3 regions of the Gracilibacillus salinarum genome follow, and region 3 is predicted to be linked to each of the others. Evidence: predicted binding sites of a transcription regulator. Region 3 holds the regulator's gene; each other region holds the start of a gene.
The links. The regulator CtsR, encoded in region 3, represses protease genes until heat stress. The targets are predictions, from matches to a motif close to ATGGTCAATAAAGGTCAAACA.

Region 1 (4,219 bases), 810 kb from region 3:
GATTCCTTATCAAGAGCTGCAAGACATGCAATTTAGCCGTCGTAAGGCAGAATATGTGATTGATACTGCTCAGAAAATAGTTGATGGCGAATTAGATCTTTATTCCTTTTATGACAAGACAGATCAAGAAGTCATGAAGGAATTAGTGAAAATTCGCGGTATTGGTGCATGGACTGCCCAAAACTGGCTGATGTTCTCGCTGGGAAGACAGGACCACTTTCCATCAAGTGACATCGGCATTCAGAACGCACTCAAACAATACTTCGGACTTGATAAGAAACCGTCAGCACAGCAATTAGAGGAATGGAATCAATTCTGGGAACCGTACCGCTCTTATGCTGCGATGACCTTATGGCGAAGTATTGAAGAGCCTTAAGATGGAATATTAACCATCAATTGTTTGTACGTATTCGCTTGTTCTTTGTCGCCTTTTGCTGCATAACTCTTGTAGAGATATTGAATAGGTGCCGGATCGTTTGGTGATAATTCCATCTCCCATTCAAAACAGGCGATAGCTTTATCATATTGCTCCAAGTCAAAATAGATTTCACCTAAGGCAAATTGCTGGTCTGGATTATCCGATAATTGTTCCATTTTTTTCAGCTTCTTAATTATCGGAAGCTCTGTCGTATCCAAGTAATGCAATATTTCAGTAAGTGAGAGAACAGGTAGCAACTTTTTGATCGTATGCTGTAATACCTTTTCTAATTGAACGGCATCGTCCTGATACACCGCCAGAATTTTTGCAAGTACTTGTTGGTAAAGGGGGGCGAGCTCCTCGGAAGACACTTTTTGCATAGCTGTTTCGAAAAGTGTCCGATCAGGTTGATTCTGTTCTTTTAGGTAAAAACGTAAAATCGAGGAATATCCACCGAGTTCCATCAGTTTTGAGATGATGTCATCCGGTTTTTGGTAGTGATCAAGCATTTTCTCCCAGAATAGAATCTGATCAGACTTGTTAAGCAATCTCTCCGTTAACGTTGCCACTGATGTGATGGATGTTAAGGCGGAACGAGCAACAAAATATAAGTACAACTGATCAAATTGACGATTATCTATATCGTATTGTCGTAATAGCGAATTTATGATGGATTTAGGGTAATTTTGGTCAAAAAACATGGATTCCAAGTAGAGGGGATCAGACCACTTTTCTGTCAGTCTGTCAATGTTGCGATACATGTCGCTGTATTTCTGAAAGTCAAAGTGATGGAGCATATCCTTGGCAAACGTATCATTCGGGCGGATAAGAACATAATTGACAAGTAACCGGTAAGCTTTCATGAGTGAACCATTACGTCGATGGTTATAAAAGGCTTTTTTGCATTGTGCCTGAATTTTTTTCTCATCGATAAAATTATCAAACATCGCAAGAATATAGAGCATTTCTGTTTCATTATATTTGTCATTAAGCTTTTGAAACATGTGATTGTTAGAAGTAAGTCGATATACTTCGTCTTTGGAAAGTAATGCTTTCGTAAGTGGGTGATTATTATCGAATGAGTGGCCGTTTTTGAGTGCTTGTTTTAGAAAGGATGTCAGACGTATCTCGGTCGTTTTTTTTGCGTTAATGTAGCGGTCTTTATAGAAAAATAAGAAGTATGTTTGCTTGTTTGTCAGTTGAACTTCTATGAGTTTTGCCTGGCGATAGACCCACATATTTGCAACAGTAGCGGGTGTTGTTTTTTTGTGATGCATAAGCTGGATAGTTGTCATATTCGAAACAACTCCTTTTTCCCTGGTTACTTATAGTGTAGCACAAATACTTACGGACGGAAAGTTGATCGCTTTGTAAATTTTATGTAATGTTTCTTGCGAATACCGGGAAAATGGCGGGTTGTGTGGTATGCTAGATTAAAAGTTTACTAGGGGGATATCTGTGCTAAAAGAATTAATGTGGTCGCTGGCTTTAGCATTGTTGTTGATTTTTATTCCTTTTAGTGTCGCGATGTAATAATAGAGAACGGAATAGATAAAAAGTGTGACTTCAATCAGTAGGGGTTTTGACTCCCACTGATTGCTAGCGAAACGTATCAGGAAGTTATTCTCCCCACTTAGCTTCTTAATTTATCGCTCTCGATTCTTGATGTGGGGGTATTACGGACGGTTATCGCCGTGATAAATGAAACCCCGGATTTGCTTTGGATAAGCGAATCCGGGGTTTTTCCTGTTGTTAAAAAGATAGGATTATTTAAAAGTATGGTTTGCGGATTATATAAAGTGGAATTGTAAGATTAAATGGAGATGTTGAAATGTGTGATACCCGTATCATCACTTATAAATATTTTTGAGCAAAGATCTTGAAAGTCAAAGAAGGTCAGATTATAATAGGAGATAAGAAAGGTCAAATATAGTCAAAGTCAAATTTGATCTTTTCACTAATTGAAGGAGGAATGACAAATGAAATGTCAACATTGTGGAACTCGCGAAGCAACGATTAATGTGAACCTTCGATTTAATAATCAAACAGAATCTCTACATGTATGCGAAACATGCTTTAACGATATAAAAAACCAAATGAATCAACCTTCAGGAATGTTCGGTGGACAAGATTTCAGCGACATCTTTAACGGAGCAGCAAATGGTTCAGGTCAAGCACAGACCCACACCCATAAGAAACAGGGTGGGAAAGGTAACGGCTTACTAGATCAGTTAGGTAAAAACTTAACAGACGCAGCTAGAGCTGGCTTGATTGATCCGGTCATCGGCCGTGATAGGGAAGTGAAACGCGTCATTGAAACATTGAACCGCCGCAATAAGAACAATCCCGTGTTGATTGGGGAACCAGGTGTCGGTAAAACAGCTATAGCAGAAGGACTGGCGTTGAAAGCAACCGAAGGAAATGTTCCTTCTAAATTGCTAGATAAAGAAATTTATATATTAGATGTAGCATCACTGGTTGCAAATACCGGAGTTCGTGGTCAATTCGAAGAACGTATGAAACAATTAGTCTCCGAATTGCAAGAGCGTCAAAATGTTATTCTTTTCGTAGATGAGGTTCACCTCCTCGTTGGCGCCGGAACAGCAGAAGGCTCTCAAATGGATGCCGGAAACATTCTGAAACCCGCACTTGCACGTGGTGAACTACAATTAATTGGTGCAACCACGTTGAAAGAGTATCGTCAGATTGAAAAAGACGCTGCATTAGAACGACGTTTCCAGCCAATCATGGTGAAAGAACCAACCTTAGCTGAAGCGGAACAAATCTTGCAGGGCTTAAGAGATCGCTATGAGAAGTTTCATAAAGTAAGCTATTCTGATGAAGTACTTCGAGCAGCGGTTAACTTATCGAAACGGTATATTCAAGATCGATTCCTTCCAGATAAGGCAATTGATTTAATTGATGAAGCAGGTGCCAGACTGAATCTGGATGTAAGCGAATCAGATGATGAGGCAATTCAAAAACGTTTAGACGAAATTGCCAAAGAAAAAACAGAAGCAGCTGAAAGAGAAGATTATGAGCGTGCTGCCAACCTGCGCCACCAGGAAATTAAGCTTGAGAAAAAATTAACAGAGACAAAAGAGGCTCCAAAAGCGGAAGTAACAGTAGAAGAAATTCAATTAATCATTGAAGAGAAAACGGGTATTCCTGTTCGAAAAATTCAATCCGACGAACAGTCCAAGATGAAGCACTTAGCAACTAACTTAGGTGAAAAAGTAATTGGACAAGAAGTAGCGGTTGAGAAAGTAGCCAAAGCTGTTCGCCGTAGTCGTGCTGGCTTAAAATCTAAACATCGTCCAATTGGTTCTTTCCTTTTCGTAGGACCTACAGGTGTTGGTAAAACAGAGTTGACAAAAGCACTTGCTGAAGAATTGTTTGGTACGAAAGAGGCGATGATTCGTCTTGACATGAGTGAGTACATGGAGAAACACACGGTTTCCAAAATCATTGGTTCACCACCAGGCTATGTCGGTCATGAAGAAGCAGGACAATTAACAGAAAAAGTTCGCCGTAATCCGTACAGCTTGATTTTATTAGATGAAATCGAAAAAGCTCACCCGGATGTACAGCACATGTTCCTGCAAATCATGGAAGACGGTCAATTAACTGACAGTCATGGCAGAACCGTCAGCTTTAAAGATGCCGTGATTATTATGACAAGTAATGCTGGAACAGGCACGAAGAATATTACTGTTGGCTTTAACAGTGATAATAATGAAGCAGTCTCCACATTGGAAAACTTAGGTTCATACTTCAAACCAGAATTCTTGAACCGTTTTG
Region 2 (4,219 bases), 1.6 Mb from region 3:
TTGTTGGATCTGGTGCCTGCCCGCCGTGTAAATGAATAGTTTCTGGATCATACGTTGAATGCTTGTAATTTGGCATGTTTATTTCCTCCCCAAGTTTTCAAAAAATTTAATCTTTTCTAATTATTAAAAAGCCTTCTTCATAAGAAGAAGGCTTTTATTAGCTATGCAGAAGTCTTCCTCTTATCTGTCAGGATAATACCTGCAGGAATTAGCACCTTTTAAGCATTTGCTTAATGGTTGCCGGGCATCATCGGGCCAGTCCCTCCGCCTCTCTGGATAAGAGTTTACCTATTTAGTTGTAATCATTAAAAAAATCTCGCTATTTGAGATAGAGAGACTTAACTAATGGCTTCGCTCTCTTATCTCTCCAAGCTTAAACGCTCAGTGGAATTGGCACCTGTATTAAGTGAACAGACACTTAATGGTTGCCGAGGCATCAAAGGGCCATGTCCCTCCACCTCTCTGGATAAGAATCTATTCAATTCCGAGTTGTTTACTTATGTTTATCATTTGTTAGATATACTTTAGCATGTTCTGAAAATGGTGTCAACAAATATTTTGAATATTATTAATTACCATAAAATGCCTGTGCGTCAAGGGGTTGCACCTTTTGACGCCGCTCGAAATACGATGTAACAGAAAAGGGTGACGGACATGGAGACGAAAGTAGATATACTTGCAGAAGCACTCCCGCTTTTAGATATCATCACGATGCTGCTGGTAGGTGAAGATCTTGTTACAGGACTGGTTTACGTACTAGTGATCAAGTGCGTTACAAAAGATGAATTAGTGAAAGTTTCTTTTATATTATTAATTATTGTGTTGAATGGCTGATGGTTACAGCTTGTCCGTTTGAAGCAATTTGGCTTGCTTAACATGGAAAAATAAAACCGGATAATTACAGCCAATCTTAATACAAATACCTGTAATACGGATTATGCAAAGTAAAACTCTCTAACATTGTAGTGATTTTGATAGATTTCATCTGCTTAGCAAAGCTCCGGAAATAGGCTCCGCGTCCTGTGGGCACGGCTTCAGCTAGGCTACTACCTGTAATACTTCTTTGCTGCCTTGTACCGAGGAAGCTCACTTCGAAGCAATACTTGCAGACACAGGCACAAATGAAGTGGATCTTCAGCTCGTGCTGATTCCACGGGAGTCTCCGCCTATTTCCTACGCTTAAGGAAGTGCTACAACGTATATAACAGCTAAAAGCAGTGATTCTAAGCATTATGTTATTAAATGCTGATATTTATGGATGCAATCAATATGCTAACTGATCCAAAGATTGTTGAGTAACTACGCTAGCGTAGGCCAACCAGGTAGGCGTTGAAGATCCACAACGTCTGCACCTGTGTCTACTAGTAATGTTTCGAAGTAGGCTTCCTCGGTGCAAGGCAGCAAAGAAGTAAATCAAGTAGTGGTCTAGCTCCATCCGTGCCTGCAGGACGCGAAGTGGTTGGTAGAAGGAATCCTGGCACATGTATCATTTCGAAATTATCAGCAAGCATAAAGCAGCTATACATAATCCGTATTATAAGAACTTGTATATTATTTTCTCAGTTTTAAGCCAAATTTTCTTTTAACATGTAAATAAAAAAAGTGGCGAGTTAAAACTTCGCCACTTTTTCTAGATTAACTTAATTTAAATCAGATGGTTTATGCTCCATTACTTTATCGATTAAACCATATTCTTTTGCACGTTCAGCTGTCATGAAATTATCACGATCTGTATCTTTTTCGATTACCTCTAGTGGTTGACCAGTGCGTTCCGCAAGAATTTGGTTTAGTTTTTTACGCATCTCGATAATACGATTTGCATGGATCTGAATATCAGACGCTTGACCTTGTGTGCCGCCAAGTGGCTGGTGAATCATAACTTCACTGTTAGGCAGTGCAAAACGTTTACCAGGCTCACCTGCTGCAAGTAGGAAAGCACCCATAGATGCTGCCATACCAATACAGATGGTAGAAACATTTGGTTTGATGAATTGCATGGTATCATAAATCGCCATACCCGCTGTAATGGAGCCACCTGGTGAGTTAATGTATAAAGAAATATCTTTATCAGGATCTTCTGCCGCTAAGAATAACAATTGTGCTACGATACTGTTAGACACGTTGTCATCAATGCCGCTTCCTAGCATAATAATTCTGTCTTTTAAAAGGCGAGAATAAATGTCATATGCACGTTCGCCTCGGTTTGTTTGTTCAATAACTGTTGGAATTAAATTCATTGAAAATTCCTCCTTCAATACACATAGTTTCATTTACTAATTTCATCTTAACTGAAAGGTCAAATAAGGTCAAAAGATATGATTGTCTAATTTCATCCTACCCTTATCCCTACTTCTTTAAACGTTTGGACATAAATATTTATCTTGTGAGGTATGTATTGAAATTATACGAAGAATTGGTTATAATTATTCTTGTCGCAATTTTTATAGTGCGTACATGATCAATATGCGCCCGTAGCTCAGGGGATAGAGCAATGGTTTCCGGTACCATGTGTCGGGGGTTCGAATCCCTCCGGGCGCGTTACAATTATAAGTAAAAAAGAGCCTGGTACAATTATTTGGTTTTACGTTATTAGTAACCAAATAATTGTACCAGGCTCTTTATTCTTTTCTAAATTATAAGGCGCCCATCCCACCGTCTACACGATATTGTCCACCTGTAATAAATTCACTTTCGTCACTAGCTAGAAACAAGACTAAGTTGGAGATATCACTCGACTCCCCATATCGGCCTAATGGAATAGTTTGTGCCATGGATTGTTCATCCGTATTCATTCCCTCTTCTAAAGAACGCATCATTCTGGTATTGACAGGTGATGGATGAATAGAATTAACTCGCACATTAGCACTTGCCGCCTCAAGTGCTGCTGTTTTAGTTAATCCTACAACGGCATGCTTAGAAGCGATATAAGGAGCTACCCCAGGACTGCCACTTAAACCTGCTACAGATGACGTATTAATAATACTACCGCGGCCTTGTTTGGTCAAAACAGGCAATACGTATTTCAATCCTAAAAATATACCACGCACATTTACATTAAGTACTTTATCGAGATCAGCTACATCCTGTTCAACGATTGGTGCTACCTTACCTTCTATCCCTGCATTGTTAAAGAAAATATCAATTGTCCCAAATTTTTCAACTGTTTGATTTACATACCTTTCAACATCTTCCTCTTTAGAAACGTCAGCTTGTACTGTCAACAGTTCACCATGAGCATTTAATGCATTTTTTGTTTCATCAAGCGCTTCTTGGAACAAATCTACTAATACCACCTTTGCGCCTTCTTTCAGGAATCTCTCGGCTGTTACTTTACCGATACCGCCTGCTCCACCTGTAATAAGTGCAACTTTTCCAGATAGCTTTTCCATACCTAACACTCCTCTAATTTATTTTAAAATCAACACCAATTGTATTATAAGGTTATAACATATTTTTTTCTTTTCTAAGCCTTTTTATGTATTTATTTTTTTGTGTATTTTATAATTCAGTTTTAGAACTAATTGGAGTAAAAAGCTGATGGAATACCAACGTATTGATTACAAATAAAAACACTAAGATCAATTTAAATCTTAGTGTTGGTAAGACTGTCCAGGAAAATTATTTGAAAAATTTTTTCATCATCTTATTAGCTGATTTATTTTTAACCTTTTTACTAACTTCGCGCTTTATTTTATCTTTTTTTCCTTGGTCCATATTCATCCACGCTTTTGCGCCTTTTTTAGCAATTGATTTCAGATTCATTTGCTATCACCTCGAAAATAGTATATCAATATAATGCTGTGGAATCCATGATTAACCCTGAGGAATTATTTTATGTTTAACAATCCACAAAAAGTGGTAAATATATTCTGTATTAACAGGAGGTTTACAATGAATTATTCATGGAAAAAAAGAAAATTACTTAGTCAGACATTGCGCCTGACATCAATTATATTAGCATTAGCAATCGTTATCGTCATGTCACTATGTAACGTACTACCATTACCGAACACCTTTACTTGGATGTTAGCAATCGCAGTCGCTGCGGGGGCATTTAGTCTAATTCCTCATTTTAAAGCTGCACGGACATCTGTTTAAGAAATATTTCATACAACTTATAGTAACCTGTAAGTTTTACATTATAACTTTAATTAGCCATGTAATCGTTCCTTTCATTAGGAACGATTTTCTTAATAAAGAAAAAAGCATTTATGTACAG
Region 3 (4,219 bases):
ACTTTTAACAGAAATGAGACAACAACAACAAAGTATTTCATACTTACACCCATTTTCAGTACCTTTTTATCGAAAATATGGCTGGGAATTGACGTTTGACCGAACTACATACAATATGCCGATAAAATCATTTCAAAACGATTGGAACGGACAGGGCAGTGTCAGGAGGGGAAGTAAAGGGGAAAAAACAATTTCCACGTTAGACGCCATCTACCAAATGTATGCAAAGAAGTATACAGGCACACTTCATCGAACAGAACATTGGTGGAAATATCGTATATTAAAACATAAAGATACACATATCGCAATTGCGTATGCTGCGGATCAAACACCAATAGGGTATCTGTTGTTCACTATTAAACAAAGCTTGTTTACTGTACATGATATGGCATTTGTGAATATAAATGCGCGCCACTTACTTTATCAGTTTATCCAACATCATGATTCAATGGTGCATAATGTAGAGCTGTCTGTCCCTGCAGATGACCCATTGCCATTACTTATTGGTGAACCGAGATTCGAACAAAAACAGATGCCTTATTTTATGGCGCGAATTGTGGATGTTGATGCTTTCTTTGAACAGTATCCTTTTCCAATAATCGATCAAACGAAAATCGATTTTACAGTAGAAGTATCAGATGCCTTTTTAACAGAAAATAATGGTTTGTTTCTGGTGTCCAACAGCATAAAAGAGGGTATTGTTACGGAGCGTGTAGAGGCAGATCCGAATGTTGCAAGGGTGAAAATAGCTGTTCAACAACTTGTACAAATTTTATTTGGTTATAAACGGCCATTCACATTGTGGGAGGCAGACTTAATACAGGGAGATGCTTCAGCCGTTGAGCAGTTAGAGATGATTATACCTGAACAGCAGACATATTTTCCTGATTTCTTTTAATCCAAACACCCCCTTTATACTGCTTCGTAGCTATAAATCACTAATTTTAGGGTATAAGAAGTATATGCTCTCATCATTTATTTATTCATAGTGAAAAAGGGGGAAATTGCCATGGATCAGATCTTTGATGCTGCATTTATGGAATCTGTTTCAAAATTGTTGATTGCCCTTATATTAGCCGGCTTAATAGGGTTTGAAAGGGAAATAAACAAACATTCAGCCGGCTTTAGAACGCATATATTAGTAGGTGTCAGCTCGTGTTTAATGATGTTACTTTCAATAAACGGCTTTGATTATTTTATTGAGCATTATGATAATGTCCGATTTGACCCTGCAAGGATACCTTCGTATGTTATTAGCGGGATCGGCTTCCTTGGTGCTGGAACAATTATTGTAAACGGCGGGACAATTCGTGGCCTTACAACGGCTGCTTCGATTTGGGCAGTGGCAGGCTTAGGATTAATCGTCGGAATTGGTATGTACAAAGAAGCGATTGTTACTACATTAATCATTCTGATCAGTCTGGTTGTTTTAAATAAATTTGAACATCGGCTGCATCGCAAAAATCATTTTATTATTTTTGAGGTGAAGTTGAGCAAAACAAAAGGTACTGCTAAATTTATGGATCAGGTGCAAGCTTTTCCAATCGAAATACGAGAGTTTGATATATACAATGAGAGTAAAGAAACAACAAAAATAAAAATGTATATCGATGCTATCCATCAGAAAAAACGGGAAAATTTATATGAATGGTTATTAGAACAAGAAGAAGTCGAAAAAATTAAAATACGATTTCGATCTTGATGGTTTGAACGGAAAAAATAACGGATATAATATAGAAGACCAAATAGTTTTCAACCCCGTGATCTTGAAGTATAATAAGTATATAGTCAAATATAGTCAAAGTCAGATTGGAGGAGGGGAAATGCGGAATATTTCAGATATTATTGAAGAATATTTGAAAACCATCATGAAAAGTAATCAGCACAAAATCATCGAGATAAAACGAAGTGAGATTGCAGATCGCTTTGAATGTGTACCCTCTCAAATTAACTATGTTATTAATACGAGATTCACCTTAGAGAAAGGGTATCTGGTTGAAAGCAAGCGCGGTGGTGGAGGCTACATTCGAATTAGCAGAATTACCAACGAAGACAAAGCAATGTTAATTGATGAAATAATCGAAATGGTTCAGCCAAGTATTTCACAACAAAAGGCTATTAATATATTGGAACGACTGTTGGAAGAAGAACTTATCACGAAGCGAGAAGCAAAATTGATGGTTAGTGCCATTGACCGCAGTACATTACCGTTTCAATTACCGATCCGAGATGAAGTGCGTGCCCGCATCTTGTCGGCCATGCTCAATTCATTAAAATATCAGTTTTAGGAGGTGTACGGTGTGGAATGCCAAGAATGCCATCAAAATCCGGCAACCGTTCATTTTGCCCAAGTAATAAACGGGGAAAAAAGCGAAATTCATGTTTGTCAGCAATGTGCAAAGGATAAAGGCTACGTCTCTCAGGAAGAGGATGCCTATTCGCTTCATAATCTGTTATCAGGATTATTTAATTCTGGATCAAATACGATGCAGCAGCAATCTCTAAGAAAGCGGGAAGAAACACTTCAGTGTGACAAATGTGGGATGACCTATCAACAGTTTGCTAGACTGGGTAAATTTGGTTGTGCATCGTGCTATCATACCTTTGCCGATCATCTCAATCCGTTATTTCGAAAGGTGCATAGCGGTAACACATTGCATGAAGGAAAAGTACCTAAACGAGCAGGCTCTAACATTTATCAACGGAAGAAACTACGAGATTTAAAGGTGAAGCTGCAGCAGGCAATAGCAGATGAAGCCTTTGAAGACGCGGCTGGAATCCGTGATCAAATAAAATCAGTCGAAAAGAGCCTGCATCGTGAAGAGGAGGGGGAAGATTCATGAGCTTAGAGCAATTCATGAATGAGGCAATTAGCCCCTGGCTCAAAGAAGATGGACCAGATAGTGATATTGTAATGAGCAGCAGGGTCCGCCTGGCGCGTAACTTTGAAGATACACCTTTTCCGCTGATTGCAGAAGAAGAACAGATGGATAACATTCTTTCATTTTTCAAAGAGGAATTTAATCATCAAACGTATAATCAGTATAAAGACTTTGAATTTGTCAGAATGGCAGATTTGAATTCCACTGAGAAGCAAGTGTTAGTAGAAAAACATCTGATCAGTCCACATTTAGCTGATAAATCGAAATATGGTGCTACATTGATCTCAAAAAATGAGCAGGTATCGATTATGGTAAATGAAGAAGATCATATTCGTGCACAGCTATATTTTCCTGGTTTTCAATTGGAAAAGGCTTTGCAACAGGCATTTGAGCTAGATGATTGGCTTGAAACGAAAATCAACTATGCGTTTGATGAGAACAGAGGGTATTTAACATCTTGTCCAACAAATGTTGGTACAGGTTTAAGAGCTTCTGTCATGATGCATTTGCCAGCACTTGCATTAACGCGAAAAATTAACCGTATGCTGCCAGCTATTAATCAATTAGGTTTGGTAGTCAGAGGCATCTATGGAGAAGGCAGTGAAGCAATCGGTAATATTTTTCAAATTTCCAATCAAATAACGCTTGGCCGCTCCGAAGAAGACATTATCGAAGATTTAAAAGGTGTCGTGGAGAAGTTGATCGAGCACGAACGACATGCAAGATCCATACTGTTGGATCAGTCTTCATTAGAATTGGAAGATCGCGTTTTTCGCTCCTATGGAATTTTACAACACAGTCGTATCATAGAATCAAAGGAAACGGCTAAATGTCTTTCCGACGTCCGTCTCGGAATTGATTTAGGATTTATTAGTAATATCTCTAAGTCGATTCTAAATGAACTGGTCGTCTTAACGCAGCCGGCATTTTTACAACAATATGCGAAAAAAATGCTAACACCGAATGAACGTGATGTTTTTCGTGCATCCTTAATTCGGGAACGATTTACAATGGAGCAGAAGGAGGAATATTAATATGATGTTTGGACGTTTTACAGAAAGAGCACAAAAGGTATTAGCACTTTCACAAGAGGAAGCAGTTAGATTAGGCCATAATAATATAGGGACAGAACATATCTTATTAGGACTCGTTAGTGAGGGCGAAGGAATTGCTGCTAAGGCTTTACAGGCAATAGGTCTAGGAGCAGATAAAATTAGAGATGAAGTAGAATCTTTAATTGGCAAAGGCAATCAGGTCTCACAGACAATTCATTATACTCCTCGAGCAAAAAAAGTAATCGAACTATCAATGGATGAAGCACGAAAGCTGGGCCATTC

Region 1: the regulator CtsR is predicted to act here: its motif matches at 2,301-2,321, upstream of MUN87_RS18105 (ATP-dependent Clp protease ATP-binding subunit).
Region 2: the regulator CtsR is predicted to act here: its motif matches at 2,293-2,313, upstream of clpP (ATP-dependent Clp endopeptidase proteolytic subunit ClpP).

What each region holds. Positions count from the first base shown of each region.
Region 1 covers NZ_CP095071.1:3,861,258-3,865,476, forward strand. The annotation lists gene MUN87_RS18095 (DNA-3-methyladenine glycosylase family protein) at 1-376, shown strand, start outside; gene MUN87_RS18100 (tetratricopeptide repeat protein) at 373-1,713, opposite strand; gene MUN87_RS18105 (ATP-dependent Clp protease ATP-binding subunit) at 2,398-4,219, shown strand, end outside.
Region 2 covers NZ_CP095071.1:4,678,321-4,682,539, reverse strand. The annotation lists gene MUN87_RS21715 (PLP-dependent aspartate aminotransferase family protein) at 1-76, opposite strand, end outside; SAM riboswitch class I at 178-283, opposite strand; SAM riboswitch class I at 357-473, opposite strand; gene MUN87_RS21710 (hypothetical protein) at 655-834, shown strand; gene clpP (ATP-dependent Clp endopeptidase proteolytic subunit ClpP) at 1,641-2,237, opposite strand; tRNA gene MUN87_RS21700 (tRNA-Arg) at 2,466-2,538, shown strand; gene MUN87_RS21695 (SDR family NAD(P)-dependent oxidoreductase) at 2,634-3,389, opposite strand; gene MUN87_RS21690 (hypothetical protein) at 3,619-3,762, opposite strand; gene MUN87_RS21685 (hypothetical protein) at 3,892-4,098, shown strand.
Region 3 covers NZ_CP095071.1:3,052,789-3,057,007, forward strand. The annotation lists gene MUN87_RS14190 (GNAT family N-acetyltransferase) at 1-898, shown strand, start outside; gene MUN87_RS14195 (MgtC/SapB family protein) at 1,010-1,702, shown strand; gene MUN87_RS14200 (CtsR family transcriptional regulator) at 1,824-2,288, shown strand; gene mcsA (protein-arginine kinase activator protein McsA) at 2,301-2,843, shown strand; gene mcsB (protein-arginine kinase McsB) at 2,840-3,916, shown strand; gene clpC (ATP-dependent protease ATP-binding subunit ClpC) at 3,918-4,219, shown strand, end outside.